One region of the Paenibacillus puldeungensis genome, then DNA from elsewhere that is predicted to be linked to it. Evidence: predicted binding sites of a transcription regulator. Region 1 holds the regulator's gene; the other holds the start of a gene.
The links. Region 1 encodes Rex, which represses fermentation and respiration genes when NADH is low (regulators of the CRP and FNR family bind a similar motif). Its sites were predicted from a motif close to TTGTGAAATATTTCACAA; they were not measured.
Positions count from the first base shown of each region.

Region 1 (9,257 bases):
TTTCTTCTTGACCATATGCATTCAACCGAAAGGTACGGCACGTAGTTGTAAAAAGTACATCTAATCCGTCCGAACTGTTCATTTTTCCCACTTTAGTTGCAAAATGTACATTTAAATCGGGCCTAAATCCCATTCATCAGCCTACGAGCCCTATTTAGCTGTATTTTTTGCATCTACTTTTCTCCTACCCTGCAAACGTGATGAAATAACTGCACTAAATACATCTACTCAACACTGGGCGACGGGCGATGGGCAACAGGCGACGAGCCCGCAGCTTGGTAGGGGGCGCCGTCCTTGTAATCTTCGTAAAAAAAGATGACTCCTGATGGATATCAGAAGTCATCTTTTGTCAAATAGTCGCTTTATAACGGCCAGGCTAACAATTGGTAAAATCGCCATTACCGGTTCGGTAGTGTAAACACTTCCTCAAGCGGCTCCCCCTTACTAAAATCGAAGAAGCGATAGTAATGGTGATCTTTCTCTTTATAGAATAGCTGCCAAACGAGCTTATCGTTATAGACCCCCGGCAGCAGTCGAACGATCTTTATACCAGGCAATCGATCCTTGATGAGGGTCCGAACCTGATCCTCCGAAACGCCTTCCGATAACAGCCGTACTTCCGGTGCATGATCTTTTCTCAACCAGACCATCATATCTCGGCCAGATTCGTCCTTGCCCTTGACGACCCAGCACACTTCATCCCATACCGACTTCCATACTTGATCGCTTTCCACCAGACCCGACTCCTGCTTTGCCTGCTGAATGGCTGCCGACTCACCATTCCAATAATCCTGATTAACGTAAATATAAAAGCGGTGAAGTCCAAAGAGCACGAGCAGCAGGATCAGGAGGGAGAGCAGGAGCCATTTGGTTCTCTTTCTCAACCTTCTCTTCCTTTCTCCGAAGTAGGCAGTCGAACCCGCCAGATTGAAGCTGCGGATACTGCCAACTGTAATCTAGCGAGCTAGCAGACCTTCAAATGCTGCCTGAGCCTCGAAGCGAACCTTCTCTTCATCCAGCGTGAGGCAGGCCCCGTGTTTAACCACCTGCTTGCCGTTAATCCATACATGCTCGACATCCTTCGGACCAGCGGAATAAACGACATGGGAAATGTAGTCCGTTTTCGGCAGAAAATGAGCTTGCTCCGTATTCAGCGCGATGAAATCCGCCTTCATCCCAGCAGCCAGCCTGCCTGTGTTTTGCATGAAGAGCGATTTCGCTCCATACTCCGTTCCCATTTTGAGAGCTTCTAATGCTGGAACTGCGGTAGGATCGCCGGAAACACCCTTATGAATCAGAGCAGCCAACCTGATCTCCTCAAACATGTCGAGATTGTTGTTGCTCGCAGCGCCATCCGTGCCCAGTGAAACAACGACCCCTTTGCTTAATAGCTCCGGAACACGAGCCACACCGCTGGCCAGTTTCAGGTTGCTACCCGGATTATGCGAGACGGCAACATGATGTGCAGCTAACACGTAAATTTCCTCGTCCGTCAAATGCACGGCGTGCGCCAGCAAAGTTGGACGCGAGAACATCCCAAGTTTGCGCAGATGCTCTACAGGCCGAGCCCCATAGTCCTTGACATTCTGCTCTACTTCCGCAAGCGTCTCCGACATATGCGTATGCATTGGAAGATCCAGATCATGTGCCACCTGAACAAATTTCTCGATGTAGTCAGGCGGGCAGGTGTAAGGAGCGTGCGGCGAGATCATAGTCGTGATCCGTCCATCCGCTTTACCGTGCCAATCGCGGGCGAAACGGATAGCCTCCTGCAGCTTCTGATCCTGAACTTCAGGAGGACAAAGGCCGATCACCCCTCGCGTCAATACGGCGCGAATCCCCGATTCTTCAACGACCTTAGCCACTTGGTCCATATGGTCATACATGTCGAGGAACGTCGTTGTTCCGCCTTTGAGCATTTCCAGTACGGACAATGCTGTTCCGGCATAAACATCTGCCCCCGTAAACTTGGCTTCCATCGGCCACATCTTTTCCTGCAGCCAATTTTGAAGCACCATATCATCTCCGTATCCACGAAGAAGAGACATCGCCGCATGGCCATGCGTATTTACGAGCCCAGGCAGGAACAGCAATCCTTTGCCATCAAATGTTTCGGCCCCTTCTACGCCTTCCGGGCGCTGTTCACCAATGTAAGTGATCGTATCCCCTTCCACAAGCATATATCCGCGAACGATGGTACAATCTTCCTTTAACACGGCAAACGTACCATTCTTAATCAACCACTTACGACTCATAACTTACCGGTTCCTTTCCATCCTCCAAATAATAAGCCAAGCTTAACAAATCCGTTGTAAAGTCAGCCGCATGGATTCGAACTTCCGGCGGAACCTTTAATACCGTCGGTGCAAAATTCAAGATAGCTCTAATTCCAGCCTCAACCAATTGATCAGCAACGCGTTGAGCCTCAAAATCCGGGACTGTAATAATTCCGATGCGGATGTTATTAGCCTTGACCATGTCGCCTAGATCATCGATGGGCTGAATCGTAATATTGTTAATTTGCTTGCCGATCTTCTCAGGCGAAGCGTCAAAAACGGCCACGATCTTCATGTTATCTTTTAAGTATGCATTATAGTTAGATAGTGCTTGACCAAGATTACCAGCACCCACCAAAGCAACATTGATTTGCTGGTCTAAATTCAAAATTTCTTGAATTTTCTCGATCAGATAAGCGACATCGTATCCAATGCCTTTTCGCCCGAAATCGCCGAAATAAGCGAGATCCTTACGAATTTGCGCCGGATTGAGGTCCAGCTTCTGGCCAAGTTCTTGCGAAGAAACCGTAGGTACCTCGCGGCGGCTCAGTTCATTCAGAAAACGCAGGTATACCGGCAATCTGCGAACGACAGCATCCGAAATTTTTTCTGATTTCATACTTTGTTTCCCCCTATTCTGGCGCAAGATTGAGGACTATGATTGTTCCTCAGGATTCAACCATTCCGATATGCGTGGAACCATTTGACCAAGCGGCATATGCTCCATCTTCGGACCTGGCAAAGAGTATAGAAAATATTTTCCGTAATATGATTCCAAGATGCGCGTATCATACACGATCACGATTCCCCGATCCTGTGAGGTACGGACGAGTCGTCCAAATCCTTGCTTAAAACGAATGACAGCCTGAGGCACTGACAGCTTCATAAAAGGATTTTTCTTCTCCTTCTGCAGCCGTTCGCTCTTTGCCTCCACAAGTGGATGATTCGGCGGCTGAAAAGGTAGACGTACAATCGCTAAGCTCGTTAAAGCCTCACCGGGAATATCTACTCCTTCCCAGAAGCTGCTCGTTCCGAGCAATACCGAAGCATCCTGTCCCTGAAACCGACGGGTCAGCTTCGTACGGCTGCCGCTGTCCATGCCTTGTCCTATGACGGTGATCCCTTCCGCGGACAGCAGCTCCTTTAGTGGGTCGTAAACCTGGCGGAGCATGCGGTAAGACGTAAACAGTACGAGCATGCGTCCCTTCGTGGCGATGGCTGTATCCGCCAACGACCGAACCAGCGTGGTGACGAAGTGATCATCACCAACGCTTCCTTTGACGCTAGGAAAATCCCTCGGAATGACCAGCAATGCCTGATCCCGGTAGTTAAACGGTGACGGCAGCATCGAGGTGATCAACCGATCCTCGGAGGCCGCTTCCTGCAGCCCCAATTGCTCGATCATGTACTGAAACGATTTGTCAACCGATAAAGTTGCCGAGGTCATGACCACGCTTTTCTTACTGTCGAAAAAATACTCCTTCAGTTGGGCGCTCACATCAATGGGAACAGCATACATTTGCAAAGACCGGCTGCGATAGTTTCCGTTACCCTCCATCCAATAGACGGTATCTTCGCCATCTAATTTCATGAAGAAGCGCAACGCCTCGCGTTCGGTTCCCAAGTCCTTAAGCAAACCGCTGATGTCGGTCAGCAAGCTTTCCGATCCGATATCGTCCTGCTCTTCCCTGATTTGACTGAGCAGGCGTTCTCCTTTGCGCAGCACGTCCCCAAGCGAGACATAAATTTGGTTCTCCAGCGCAGCCAGCGTGTCCCAATCCTTCGGCTTCTTATGCGGCAGCAGCCGAAAAACGAATTGACCAGGATCTCCAGGCGCAGCATCACTGCGTTCCGGCATAAGCGTGAACAGCAACTCGTTTAGCTTGTCCCAGGTCTCTTTCACATCTACAAGCGTAGGATAAAAGCTGTCAATAACGGAGCACCACTCAGCCGACTTTTCGTTTACCGAGCTTTGCAACTGGATACGCAAATTCGGAAACTGGCCTGTCTTACTATCTTTGAATAGGCGGGTTAAGGTGTGAATGACTGTAAAATACTTCATATTAATCCCTAAATGTTTGCCCGCCACATCCTCCAGGTGATGTGCTTCATCGATGACCAGACGCTCATAGCCCGGAAGCAGTTGATGACCTGCCTGAATGTCCGTAAACAATTTGGAATGATTCGTGATGACCACATCCGCCACACCGGCTTCGTGCTTCGCCCGGTGGTAGAAGCATTTTCGAAACCACGGACACGAACGACCTAAACATGAATCGGACTCGCTTGCGACTGTCTCCCAAAAATCATTTCCGCGATTTCCTAAGTTAAGCTCCTCGTCATCACCGTTTATCGTTTGTGTCAGCCACACAATCATTTGTGCAGCCGTCATCACCTCTTCTTTTGGCGTTGTGAAGTCTCTTCTGTTTATTTTATGTTCAAATTTACGCAGACACAAATAATGTTGTCTTCCCTTAAATACAGCCGCCAGAAAAGGAAACGGAACGACCTCGGTCAGCAGTGGGATATCTCGCTCTCTAAGCTGCTCCTGAAGGTTAATCGTATGTGTACTTACCATAACCTTCTCATCCTGTTTAACGCTATGATATATTGCAGGAAGTAAGTAACCTAACGATTTTCCGGTCCCTGTTCCAGCTTCTACCAAAAGATGTTTGTCCTCGTCAAAGGCCTTCATCACTTCATGAAGCATCATGTTCTGCGCTTCCCGTTCCTCATATTGCGGCAGGCGCTCACGCAGACGTTCACGTACCTGATCCATAAACTGCTCGAAGGTGATATCCTCCAGCGGATTGTCCAAAAGCGCATTTCGAGGCGTTTCGATATCCATCCAATCCTCAGCTTGCAGCGCAAATTGACGATAGTACGTAAATCCGCCTTCATTCGGATTTGCCTCGCGTTCCTTTTCCTGAAGCAACGCATCAAAGAACCAACCTAAGTCGCTGTCCTCGCCGGCAAACAAATCCACTAATCGCTGTATGGTCAGAAGCGGTAGGCTTTCACATTCTTCAAGGCACTTCAAAAAAATGAGCGCCGTTGCCAATGCATCACTGTCGGCCTGATGTGGACGATCGTGCTGCACATCAAACTCCGCCGCCACCATGCCAAGCTGATAAGACATGAGTGATGGAAACATGATTTTCAAGAAATCCATCGTATCAAGAATCCTGCCCGTAAAGGGCAAATAACCCGTTTTGTCCAATGCACTTTGCAAATAGTTGAAATCAAAGGCTACATTGTGCCCGACAAGTACGACATCATTCAGAAGCGGAACCATCTCCATCATCACTTCGTCTAGCTCCGGAGCATCCTTCACATGCTCTTCCGTGATCCCGGTGAGCCCGGTAATAAACGGAGGGATCGGGATACTAGGCTTAACGAAGGAGTTATACACCTGAGAAATCGTCCTATCCGGTTCTATAATCGCAAGTCCCACTTGAATGATTTCATCAAAGGACTGATTGCCTGTAGTTTCAAAATCGAGCACTGCATATTTCATTTGCGTATATAAGTCCCTTTCATTCCAGTCTACATTACAGCATAACAGAAGAATGCCAATTTGAAAATTAATACAATATCTCTATGTAAATTACATCACAAACAAAACGAGCGATGCGCCGCACTTCCTGCGGATGATCGCATCGCTCAGCTGACATCTACGACTCCAATATAATTACAATAATGACGTCAGTTCGTTGCTGTAGATCAGTTTCCCCTTACTGTTTAGACATGCCTCTAAGTTAGCTAAAGGCTCCGGAAGGGAAGGATCACTGTGATAAGCTAACGTAAAAAATTCTTTTGCCTTGGTAAAAGTTCCTTTTTGAGCTTCGATGCAGCCTAATGCATTGTAAATTACCGAACGCATTCGCTTATTTGTCGCAACCCTAAGCACCTGCTTGAAATGCTCGGTCGCTTCATCGCTTTGTTCCAGATGCATGTGGCACATCGCCAGATAAGTCCGACCAACCATACTTTCAGGAAACTGCTCAAGCAACTGCTGGAACTGCGGCAACGCCTCAGAAAACATCAGCAGCTTATAATACCCTTGGCCTTTGATGAATGGGACTGAGTCCATTTCGGGTAGCACTGGCATATCCTGTATGTCAATGTTTCCAATGTTTTGGCGCAGCACACCCATCTTCTCCTCAAAACAAAGCCATTCCTCAATAATTCCGTCGCTCATATGCTTGAGCAAACGCCATTTGTGTACAAGGTCCTGCTTTTGATCACCTTGGGCTACCGGATACTTACGGGAAATTTCGTCCAACATCTCATTCATTTCCGCAAAAACATGCTGAAACATCATTCACATCCCACCCTTAACGAAAATGAAATCAGTCCGAGCCTTAACTTCATTTTTTGTTTTGGACGGCCTTTTCATTCCCTTGACCAGGAATTGCATGTTCCGCGGTAAAAGCCGGCTAAATTAACGAATCACCGCATGCAGCTCTTGATTGGCTTTTTCGACGGTCCGATTGTTTTCGTCCACGAAAACGACGGTTGGCTTATGGCTACGCAGTTCCTCTGCGGACATTTGAGCGTACGATATAATTATTACATTGTCGCCCGGCTGAACCAGTCTTGCTGCCGCGCCATTCAAACAGATAACACCACTGCCACGAGGTCCCGGAATGACGTAGGTTTCTAGGCGAGCCCCGTTATTGTTATTGACGATTTGTACTTTTTCATTTTCAAGAATATCTGCAGCTTCCATCAAATTCTCGTCAATCGTGATACTGCCAACATAATTCAAATTTGCTTCCGTTACGGTTGCCCGGTGAATTTTAGATTTCATCATCGTTCTTAACATGACGTAAGCACCTTCTTTTCCAAAATGACATTGTCGATCAAACGCGTGGAGCCAAATTTTACGGCTAAAGCGATCAATACATCACTTCCAATTGAATCGAGCCGATCCGGATCCTCAAGCGCGGTTAGATCGGGAAACTTGGTAATTTCCACATAATCGATTTCCGCCAGTGGTTCGCTACTGATCGTATCGATCAAATCAGACCGGATGTCGCCTACAATCACTCCACCTACGCTTTTCGCTTTTTCCTCCACGAAGTGGAGGCTCTTAGACAGTACCAGCGCTGCTTGACGCTGCTCGGGGGTTAAATATACGTTTCGGGAACTTAGTGCAAGGCCATCAGCCTCCCGAACGATTGGACACGGAATAATGTCGATGCCGAAATTGAGATCCTTGACCATCTGCTTAATGACGGCGACTTGCTGCGCATCTTTTTGGCCAAAAAATGCCTGATCCGGCTGAACGATGTGGAACAGCTTGCCCACAACAGTGGTAACCCCGTCGAAATGCCCAGGCCGGGATGCGCCGCAAAGGCGTTCGGTTAGCTCTTCGACTTTGATCTTCGTACGGATCGGCTCAGGATACATCTCCTGGGCGCTTGGCATGAATACTACATCAACGCCTTCACGTTCCGCTAGTGCAAGATCCTTCTCCGCATCGCGCGGATAACGATCATAATCCTCATTAGGTCCGAATTGAATCGGATTTACAAAAATGCTAAGCACGACCAGATCGCTGATCTGGCGAGCTTTGTGCAGCAGACTAGCATGACCATCATGCAGATATCCCATCGTCGGAACCAGCCCGACCGTTAGATTTTGCCCTTTTCCCGCCGCAGCAAATCTTTCAGTCTGAATGTGCTCCCGAATCGCGCGGATCTCCGTAAAAACCTTCATTACCGTGTTTCCACCTTTCCCTTGCCGTATAAGTTGTCAAGTACGCCTTCTTCCGCTGCAAATACGTGCTCCTGAGCCGGGAAAGCGCGGCCTTTTACTTCCTTTACATATTCCGAAATGCCCTTTCGAATTTGCGTTCCGATATCGGCATAGGTTTTGACAAATCGTTTCTCCCGGTATTCAGGAGTATATTTTAAAACATCATGGTATACGAGAACTTGCCCGTCACATCCGCGTCCAGCGCCAATACCGATCGTCGGGATCGATAGCTCCTTGGTAATCGCCGTTGCCACTTCTTCTGTAACCAGCTCCAAAACGACACCAAACGCTCCGGCTCTTTCCAATGCCTTAGCATCTTCCAGCAAGCGTCGGGCATCCTTGGCATCCTTCCCTTGAACGCGATAACCACCAATTTGGTTTACTGACTGAGGTGTCAAACCGATATGTCCAAGAACTGGAACTCCGGCTTGGACAATCGCCTGAACCGCCATCGCGATCTCAGCCCCGCCCTCCATTTTGACGGCCTGAGCATGGCCCTCCTGCATTAAGCGGCGCACGTTTCGAAGCGTCTCGTCGATGCTTCCATGGTAGGTCATGAACGGCATGTCAGCAACGATAAACGTATTCTGTGCACCCCTAGCCACTGAACGGGTATGGTACACCATATCGTCAAGCGTAACAGGAATAGTTGAATCGTATCCAAGAACAACATTCCCAAGAGAATCGCCGACAAGCAGCATATCTGCCTCCGCTTCCTCCGCAAGTTGAGCGGAAGGATAGTCGTAAGCGGTGATCATCGCCAGCGGAATGCCATCCTGCTTCATTTTTTTCATTTTCACGATGTTTAAAGCATGTTTACCTGCCAATGTTCTTCCATCTCCTTCGGTTTTAGCTACTGCACGTAAAACTTACGCACAACAAAAAAACCTTTTAGTTTTGGCACTAAAAAGGTCCGAATCAAGGAAGAGTCAATTCTCGTCCCTTCTGTCTCGGTCCTCTTCGGCTCAGAGCAGAATCCAACGTAACTAATTCATAAAAACCAAACGATCTATTTCACTTGCTCAAGAAGTGCAGCTCGGAGCAAAAGCCGATACCGCCTTCTGAGCACAGTATAACAAATTACGTTACATTTTTCATCCACCAAGTTGTACTTCGCCAGAAAAAATAATACGATTTTCCCCGGACTCATCCAAAAGAGCCAATGCACCGGTCGAATCTAACCCCATTGCGGTCCCGGTAAGGTCGCCGCCGGTCGTC
Region 1 covers NZ_JBHTLM010000020.1:25,566-34,822, reverse strand. Annotated here, with positions in the region: gene ACFQ3W_RS21050 (cell wall elongation regulator TseB-like domain-containing protein) at 399-884, opposite strand; gene ACFQ3W_RS21045 (amidohydrolase) at 957-2,255, opposite strand; gene ACFQ3W_RS21040 (redox-sensing transcriptional repressor Rex) at 2,245-2,922, opposite strand; gene dinG (ATP-dependent DNA helicase DinG) at 2,932-5,793, opposite strand; gene ACFQ3W_RS21030 (tetratricopeptide repeat protein) at 5,968-6,600, opposite strand; gene panD (aspartate 1-decarboxylase) at 6,721-7,104, opposite strand; gene panC (pantoate--beta-alanine ligase) at 7,098-8,000, opposite strand; gene panB (3-methyl-2-oxobutanoate hydroxymethyltransferase) at 8,000-8,866, opposite strand; gene ACFQ3W_RS21010 (biotin--[acetyl-CoA-carboxylase] ligase) at 9,134-9,257, opposite strand, start outside.

Region 2 (9,257 bases), on a different contig from region 1:
GCTAAATCGCTGCGTACGGTGAAAACCTGCGTGGGCTCGCAATTTTGCCGCTTCGGTACTCAGGATTCGATGGGTATGGGGGCTTTGCTGGAGCGCAAATTCGAACGGCTTGATTTCCCGGCTAAATTTAAAATGGCGGTGAACGGCTGTCCGCGTAACTGTGCCGAGTCATGCACGAAGGATATCGGCATCGTCGGTAATGACGGTGGATGGGAAATTTTCATCGGTGGCAATGGGGGCATCAAGGCTCGTCTGGCTGATTCGCTCTGCAAGGTAAAAACGGATGAGGAATTGATCGAGCTGTGCGGTGCCATCATGCAGTACTACCGGGAGACAGGCAACTACTTGGAGAGAACGTCTGAATGGGTAGAACGTATGGGTCTGGACCACATCAAATCTGTCGTTGTAGACGATATTGAAGGCCGAAAAGCGCTTGTGGAGCGAATTGAATTTGCTCTGAAACAAGTGACGGATCCGTGGAAAAAGATGCTGGGTGACGACGAAAACCGGAACAAACTGTTTCACAGCCTAGAAATGAGCGACCAACTGTAACTGTGGTCCATGCGACGAAAGGGGAGTATGGAATGAGTAACGACATGACGATGAATAAATTTTTTCCGGCAGGAGCTTTGGATCAATTTCTGCCGCAAATTGGGCGAGTAGTAGAAATAGGTGGACAGCAAATTGCGGTATTTCGCGTTTCTAACGGGGGCATCTTCGCTGTATTGAACAAGAGTCCACATCCGAAGAGTGGCCCGCTGGCTGAAGGTATCGTATCGGGGAACTATCTTTACGATCCGCTGTATGACTGGAAAATTGATCTAACCACGGGCCAGGTGCAGGCACCGGATAACGGTCAAGTACAAACGTTCCAGGTTAAGGTGGAGGACGGGCAGGTTTGGATTGCAGCGGGTCAGCAGTAATAGCGTAGTTTATGGGGAGGAACTAACAAATGTTTACGCCAAATGTTGAAGCGATTGTGGAGGCGGCGGTCAAGAAGAAAGAGAAGATGAACGAAAGTTTGTCGAGGTACATCGTGTCGGCTATGCTGGCAGGAGCTTACGTAGGTTTAGGCATCATTCTGATATTCAGTATCGGTGCTCCGCTGGCCGCAATCAAATCCCCTTTTCAAACGATGCTGATGGGGATGTCCTTCGGTCTGGCCTTGACCTTGGTTGTGTTTGCCGGTTCCGAGCTCTTTACCGGTAACAACATGTTTTTTACCGCAAGTACCCTAGCACGAAGAACGACAGTGGGGGATACGGCGAAAAACTGGACGATCGTATTTTTAGGCAACTTAGCGGGAGCTGTTGTCCTGAGTCTCTTGATCGTAGGTGCGGGGTTATTTAAGACTGCAGCGCCGGAGCATCTAATCTTTGCGGCCGCTGCTAAAAAGATGAGCGCCCCGATGATGGAACTGTTCTTCCGCGGCATTCTTTGTAACTGGCTCGTGTGTCTTGCCCTGTGGATGGCGAACCGGGCTAAAGAAGACATCGCCAAGCTCGTGCTGATTTGGTGGTGCTTGTATGCCTTTATCGCAAGCGGATATGAGCATAGCGTAGCTAATATGACACTGCTCAGTGTGTCTTTATTATTACCTAACCACCCGGATACGATTACATTAGGCGGTTGGCTGCACAACATGATTCCGGTTACTCTGGGTAACATTATCGGGGGAGCCGTATTTGTAGGGATGGCTTACTGGTTCATTTCGCCGGTACGCAAAAAGTCATAGCTCATTAGGTAAAATAAGGACACTAAAAAAGTGCGAGTTTGCAAAGGCGATTTTCACCTCTGCAGCTCGCACTTTTCGTTTTGCAACTTCAGCACAAAACAAATAACCTGAGGCAGACTCCTCAGGTTGAGTGGGATTACCGGATCCGTTTGGATTAGATCCGGCAAATTTCGTTTGGACACAGCTCGCAGTGGCAAATATCCTGCAGCATAACGAGATCTTTGATCACGATCATACCGTTTTCGTATTCAAGAGCGTCTTTTTTACGCAGATCGCTGAGCATCCGGTTGACGCTTTCGCGGGTTGCTCCGATCATATTGGATAAATCGGTATGGGTGATTTTTTTGTTGATCAAAATCGTGTCTCCATGCTGCTCGCCGTACGTATTGCTAAGACGAATGAGCGTCGAGCAGAGTGCGCCCGGTTTCCCATACATCATCAGGTCACGAAACTTCGTTTGGGTCAAGCGGTGATGAATGCCCATCCATTTCATGAAGTCAATCGCAAAATCACAGTGCTGACAGATCATGATTTCCAAGTCTTTTTGCTCGATAACGCCAATCTCACTATCCTCGATCACTTCGGCAGTAAAGCTATGCTTGGTGCTGAAGAATGGATCGGCTTGCCCAACCATATCCCCACGCCCATACATATAAAGGATCAATTCCTTGCCTTCATCTGTCGATTTCGTTAATTTTACACGTCCGCGTTTAATAAAAAACAGTTTATCGGAAAAATCACCTTCCCAGAACAAGTGCGTCCCCTCGGGATAAGCTTTGTCTTTCATTGTGACGAGAAGGCGATTAAAATTTTGCTCTGTGAAACAGCTGGTGTTGCCGCGGGGCAGGGTGGCATTGATTATTTCGCTCATTATGGATTTCCCCTTTGTACTCCAAATTTTTCTGAAAATTTTAAATTAATTATATAACGTTTAAAGCGATTTTTGGGAGCCGTAAAGACTAAAAAAGTGTCGAAATTTTAACATTGTGACTAAATTCACTTTATTATACCCCAAACTACGGTATTAGACACCCAGCGGAAATTTCGAAAATTGGGACGGTTTGCCACTTCTGATAAAAGTCCCAAGTCCCAAACAAGTTCAAATATGTAATGTAAAAAGTCCTAATATGTAAAGTATATATGAAAAGTCACTCATGGCAAGTGAAAACTTTCAATAATTTTATAGTACGTGAAAAATTTCACTATACAAACCGTGATCTATGTGATATGATCAAACCATAAAGAGAAGCAACAAGCTTCCTAAGGGAAAAAAGCCAAGTGAAATTTTTCACTATCAATTATCTAGCACCATGGTTGTTCCCTTAAATACTTAGGAGGATGAGAGAGATGGCCGTTAAGAACGAAGTGGCGACAAAAGCTCAGCCGAATGCACAGGACTACATTCAAACTCTGATTGACAAAGCTAAGAAAGCTTCTGAAGCATTTATGAGCATGGATCAGGAGCAAATCGATAAGATTGTGCAAGCGATGGCTTTGGCTGGACTCGACAAACACATGCATCTTGCAAAACTGGCTGTTGAAGAAACTGGACGCGGCGTGTACGAAGATAAGATTATCAAGAACATGTTTGCGACCGAATACATCTGGCACAGCATTAAGTATGACAAAACGGTAGGCGTAATTGAAGATAACGATTTTGATAGCTTCCAAAAAATCGCTGAACCTGTCGGAATTATTATGGGTATTACTCCGGTAACGAACCCAACGTCCACCACGATCTTCAAATCTCTGATTGCCATTAAAACTCGTAACCCGATTATTTTCGGTTTCCATCCATCCGCACAAGCTTGTAGTACGGAAGCCGCTAAAATTTTGCTCGAAGCAGCCGTGAAGCACGGAGCACCTGCTGACTGCATCCAATGGATCGAAAATCCTTCGATGGATCGCACGAACGGACTGATGAACCACCCTGATGTAGCTTGTATTCTTGCAACTGGTGGTTCCGCAATGGTTAAAGCAGCATACAGCTGCGGCAAACCGGCTCTCGGCGTAGGTCCTGGTAACGTACCTTGCTTCATTGAAAAGAGTGCTAACCTGGATCAAGCTGTCAACGATTTGATTCTCTCCAAAACGTTTGACAACGGTATGATCTGCGCTTCCGAGCAAGCGGTAATTATTGAAGAACCTGTCTTTGACCAAGTGAAAAAGAAAATGATTGCTAATGGCTGCTACTTTGTAAATAAAGAAGAAGCTGCAAAATTGACTGCTGGGGCAATCGTTGCTGATAAATGTGCAGTTAACCCTGCGATCGTAGGCCAACCTGCTACGAAAATCGCTGAAATGTGCGGTATCGACGTACCGGCCGGCACGAAAATTCTCGTTGCCGAAATCGACGGCGTAGGGCCGAAATTCCCACTCTCTGCAGAAAAACTGAGCCCGGTTCTGGCTTGCTTCAAAGTTAAAAATGCAGAACAAGGTATCGAACGCGCTCTGGAAGTTGTTAGATTCGGCGGTATGGGTCACTCCTCGGTTATCCATTCGGACAACGAAGAAATCATCCAAAAATTCTCTGAAAGTATGCCAACTTGCCGTATTCTGGTGAACCAACCTTCTTCGCAAGGCGGTATCGGTGACATTTACAACACGAACCTGCCATCGCTGACACTCGGCTGCGGATCGTACGGACGCAACTCGACTTCGTCGAACGTAACGGCTGTCAATCTGATCAACGTGAAAAGGGTGAATCGTCGTACCGTGAATATGCAATGGTTCAAAGTTCCTAGCAAAATTTATTTTGAGAAAAACTCGACCCAATACCTTGCTAAAATGCCGGACATCTCCCGCGTTATTATCGTAACTGACCCAATGATGGTTAAACTCGGATATGTGGCTAGAGTTGAGCACTATCTGCGTCAACGTCAAGTTCCAGTAGCGATCGAAATCTTCTCGGACGTTGAGCCAGATCCATCGACTACGACTGTAGAACGCGGTACGGAAATGATGGCTAAATTCCAGCCAGACTGCATCATCGCACTCGGTGGCGGTTCTGCAATGGACGCTGCGAAAGGGATGTGGCTGTTCTACGAATATCCTGAAGAAGACTTCTTCAACCTGAAACAAAAATTCATGGATATCCGTAAACGTCTTTACAAATACCCACGCCTGGGCCAAAAAACGAAATTCGTGGCTATCCCAACGACTTCGGGTACAGGTTCAGAAGTTACCTCGTTTGCGGTTATTACCGACAAACTGAACGGCAACACGAAATATCCTTTGGCTGACTATGAATTGACGCCGGATGTAGCGATCATCGACCCTGAGTTTGTATACAGCTTGCCAAAATCGGCTGTTGCCGATACCGGTATGGACGTATTGACTCACGCTATCGAAGCTTATGTTTCGGTACTGGCTAACGACTACACCGATGGCCTGGCGATCAAAGCGATTCAATTGGTATTCCAATACCTTGAAAAATCGGCTCTCGAAGGCGATAAACTGGCTCGTGAGAAAATGCATAACGCTTCGACGATTGCTGGTATGGCGTTCTCTAACGCATTCCTGGGCATCAACCACAGCTTGGCGCATAAATGGGGCGGTGAATTCCATACTCCGCACGGTCGTACGAACGCGATTCTGCTGCCGCACGTTATCCGTTATAACGCTAAGAAACCTACGAAATTCGCAGCATGGCCTAAATATACACACTTCGTAGCTGACGAGCGTTACGCTGAAATCGCCCGCATTCTGGGCTTGCCGGCTCGCACTACAGAAGAAGGCGTGAAGAGCTTGATCAAAGCGATCCGCGAACTCAACAAAAAGCTTGGTATTCCTGAAACGTTCCAAGCTCTGGGCTTTGATGCTAAAGAATTCGAAAGCAAAGTCGATTACCTGGCTGACCGCGCCTTTGAAGACCAATGCACCACGGCGAATCCGAAGCTGCCGCTCGTTACCGAGCTGGCTGAAGTATATCGCGACGGCTTCTACGGCAGATTTGAAGAATAAGTGAACAATAGGCAATGAAAACGTGACAAATATCACCTAGAGTGATATTTGTCACAACTCTTTTATAGTGGTTAAGCTATGATTACAGTGTAAATGATCCCTCATACATTTATGATGGAAGTTACCCCGACGAATCCAGTTGGGCACAATTGTTGTCTGAGTTGTGAAAAGTATCACAAATTTTAAGGGATCACAATGGCGCGGATTAAAAATCCTTCAACCGCGACCAAATTATATAAATGGAGGGAATAAAGATGTCGGTGATGGAAAAAGAAGTTCAAGAAGTGCAAAGCGCATGGAGAAGCTTTAAAAAAGGGAAATGGATGAAAGAGGTTAACACTCGCGATTTCATCGAAACCAACATTACATCTTATGTTGGTAATGATTCTTTCTTGGCTGGTCCGACAGCTAACACGACAGCATTGTGGGATATCGTATCGAACCTGTCTAAGGAAGAAAGAGAAGCTGGCGGAGTGCTTGATGTGGACGTTAATAACCCTTCCACAATCACTTCTCATACTCCGGGTTATTTGGATAAAGAGAAAGAACAAGTTGTTGGTGTTCAAGGTTCCAAGCCTTTCCAACGTACGATTCACCCGTTTGGTGGAATCAAGATGGTCATCAGCGCTTGTAAAGCATATGGCTTCGATTTGCCAACTGAAATCGTAGATATTTTTACGAAATTCCGCAAAACACATAACCAAGGCGTATTTGATGCTTATACTACTGACATGAGAGCTGCCCGTCATGCTGGGATTATTACTGGTCTTCCTGATGCTTACGGCCGTGGCCGGATCATTGGCGACTATCGTCGTCTTGCCCTGTATGGTGTGGATTTCCTAATAGAACAAAAGAAACAAGAACTGCTTAGCCTCGAAGTTGACACGATCGATGAAGATGTAATTCGTCTTCGCGAAGAATTGTCCGAACAAATTCGTGCACTTGGCGAGTTGAAAAAACTTGGCGAAATGTACGGCTTCGATATTTCGAGACCGGCTAACAACGCTAAAGAAGCTTTCCAATGGGTATACTTTGGTTACCTTGCAGCCGTTAAAGAACAAGACGGTGCGGCTATGTCGCTCGGCCGTGTATCTTCTTTCCTTGACGCCTACATTGAACGCGACTTGGCTGAAGGAACATTGACAGAAGAAACTGCACAAGAATTGGTTGACCACTTTGTCATGAAGCTGCGTATCGTTAAATTCCTGAGAACTCCTGAATACAACGACCTGTTCAGCGGGGACCCTACTTGGGTAACTGAATCCATCGGCGGTATGTCGGTTAACGGTAAAACTCGCGTTACAAAGAACAGCTTCCGTTTCCTTCATACACTTTACAACCTTGGACCTGCTCCAGAACCAAACTTGACTGTACTTTGGTCCGAACGTTTGCCTGAAGCCTTCAAGAAATTCTGTGCTAAAGTATCGATCGAGACTAGCTCGATTCAATACGAAAACGATGACTTGATGCGTCCAATCTATGGCGACGACTACGGTATCGCTTGCTGCGTATCCGCTATGGAAATCGGTAAACAAATGCAATTCTTCGGCGCTCGTGCCAACCTTGCTAAAGCTTTGCTGTACGCGATCAACGGTGGTAAAGACGAAAGATACGGCACGCAAATCGGTCCGGATTTGCCAGCAATTACTTCTGAATATCTCGACTATGAAGAAGTTATGAAACGCTACAAACCAATGATGGAATGGCTGGCTAAATTGTATGTAAATACTTTGAACGTCATCCACTACATGCATGATAAATACTGCTATGAACGGATCGAAATGGCGCTGCATGACCGCGACATTCTCCGCACGATGGCTTGCGGTATCGCTGGTCTGTCGGTAGCTGCTGACTCGCTGAGCGCAATCAAATATGCGAAAGTTAAAGTCATCCGTAACGAAGCGGGCATCGCCGTTGACTTCGAAACAGAAGGCGAATATCCTTGCTATGGTAACAACGATGATCGTGTTGACGAAATCGCGGTTGATCTGGTTAAAACCTTCATGGGTATGATTCGCAAACACAAAACTTACCGTAACGCATTGCCTACACAATCGATCTTGACGATCACTTCTAACGTCGTATATGGTAAGAAAACAGGTACTACACCAGATGGACGTAAAGCGGGCGAACCATTTGCTCCTGGTGCTAACCCAATGCATGGACGTGACAAAAAAGGTGCCCTTGCATCCTTGAGTTCTGTTGCTAAACTGCCTTATGAAGATAGCTTGGATGGTATTTCCAACACCTTCTCGATCGTTCCTAAGGCGCTTGGTAAAGAAACAGAATCTCGTCAATCGAACCTCGTATCGATGATGGACGGCTACTTCGGCAGCATGGCTCATCACCTGAACGTCAACGTGTTTGACCGTGAAACTCTGCTTGATGCTATGGATCATCCGGAAAAATATCCGCAATTGACCATTCGGGTATCTGGATATGCCGTTAACTTCATTAAATTGACTCGTGAACAACAACTGGAAGTTATCCATCGTACATTCCACGAAAAAATGTAATCTGGATTGTTGGAAACGGGCAACCAAAGAGGAAAGGGTGACGAAAGATGCTTAAAGGCCGTATTCACTCATTGGAGACTTTTGGTACAGTTGATGGACCGGGTATTCGTTTCGTTCTCTTTATGCAAGGTTGTCTGCTGAAATGTCAATATTGCCACAATCCAGATACCTGGAGCTTGACGGAAGGCAAAGAAATGACTACCGAGGAGGTATTGGCCGAGATCGAACCTTATCTCGGCTACTACCGCCCGTCAGGCGGCGGGTTGACGGTATCTGGCGGCGAAGCGACACTGCAAGCTCCGTTTGTTACCGAGCTGTTCAGCGAGGCGAAGAAACGGTGGAACCTTCATACAACACTTGATACGAACGGCTACAATGAAGGGGATAAAATCCGCGATTTGCTCGATGTCACCGATTTGGTGATGCTTGATATTAAGCATATCAACAACGAGAAGCACATCAAGCTTACCGGGAAACCGAACGACCGTATCCTGAACATGGCGCGGTGGCTTTCCGATCATGGACGGAGCATGTGGATTCGCCACGTATATGTTCCTGGTATTCATGACGACGAACAAGATCTGCTTGAGCTTGGAAGATTTATCGGCAGCTTGAAAGGCGTCGAAAAGTTTGAAATCCTCCCTTACCACGTTATGGGCATCTTTAAATGGCAGGAGCTCGGTTGGGATTACCCTCTTGAAGGGGTTGAGCCTCCGACAGACGAGGAAATCGAACGTGCTTACCGGATCATTCGTGAGGGGCAGCAGCAGGTAGCGGCTAGCAAGTAACGTAATTTTATAGAACCTTAACAAAAACGGTTAACCTTACACAATGTGTTTGGTTTAACCGTTTTTTTTGCGCTGTAGACGATATTATCCCCATTCTAGAAAAATGTCCTCCTTATCAAGGATAAAAACGCTTTCTATAATGAGGGTGTACCAAATCATACCGTTTTGGAGGAGGGTCAAGAAATATGAGAAAAAGTTTGCTGATGCTGCTGTCTGTCATTTTCGTTGCATCCGCACTGCTTGTGGGGTGTGGAA
Region 2 covers NZ_JBHTLM010000004.1:206,786-216,042, forward strand. Annotated here, with positions in the region: gene nirB (nitrite reductase large subunit NirB) at 1-552, shown strand, start outside; gene nirD (nitrite reductase small subunit NirD) at 585-923, shown strand; gene ACFQ3W_RS07845 (formate/nitrite transporter family protein) at 953-1,735, shown strand; gene ACFQ3W_RS07850 (Crp/Fnr family transcriptional regulator) at 1,890-2,606, opposite strand; gene adhE (bifunctional acetaldehyde-CoA/alcohol dehydrogenase) at 3,083-5,698, shown strand; gene pflB (formate C-acetyltransferase) at 5,953-8,214, shown strand; gene pflA (pyruvate formate-lyase-activating protein) at 8,262-9,002, shown strand; gene ACFQ3W_RS07870 (ABC transporter substrate-binding protein) at 9,188-9,257, shown strand, end outside.
Region 2: a site for Rex is predicted at 5,860-5,877, ahead of pflB (formate C-acetyltransferase). Genes of this name have one in related genera too.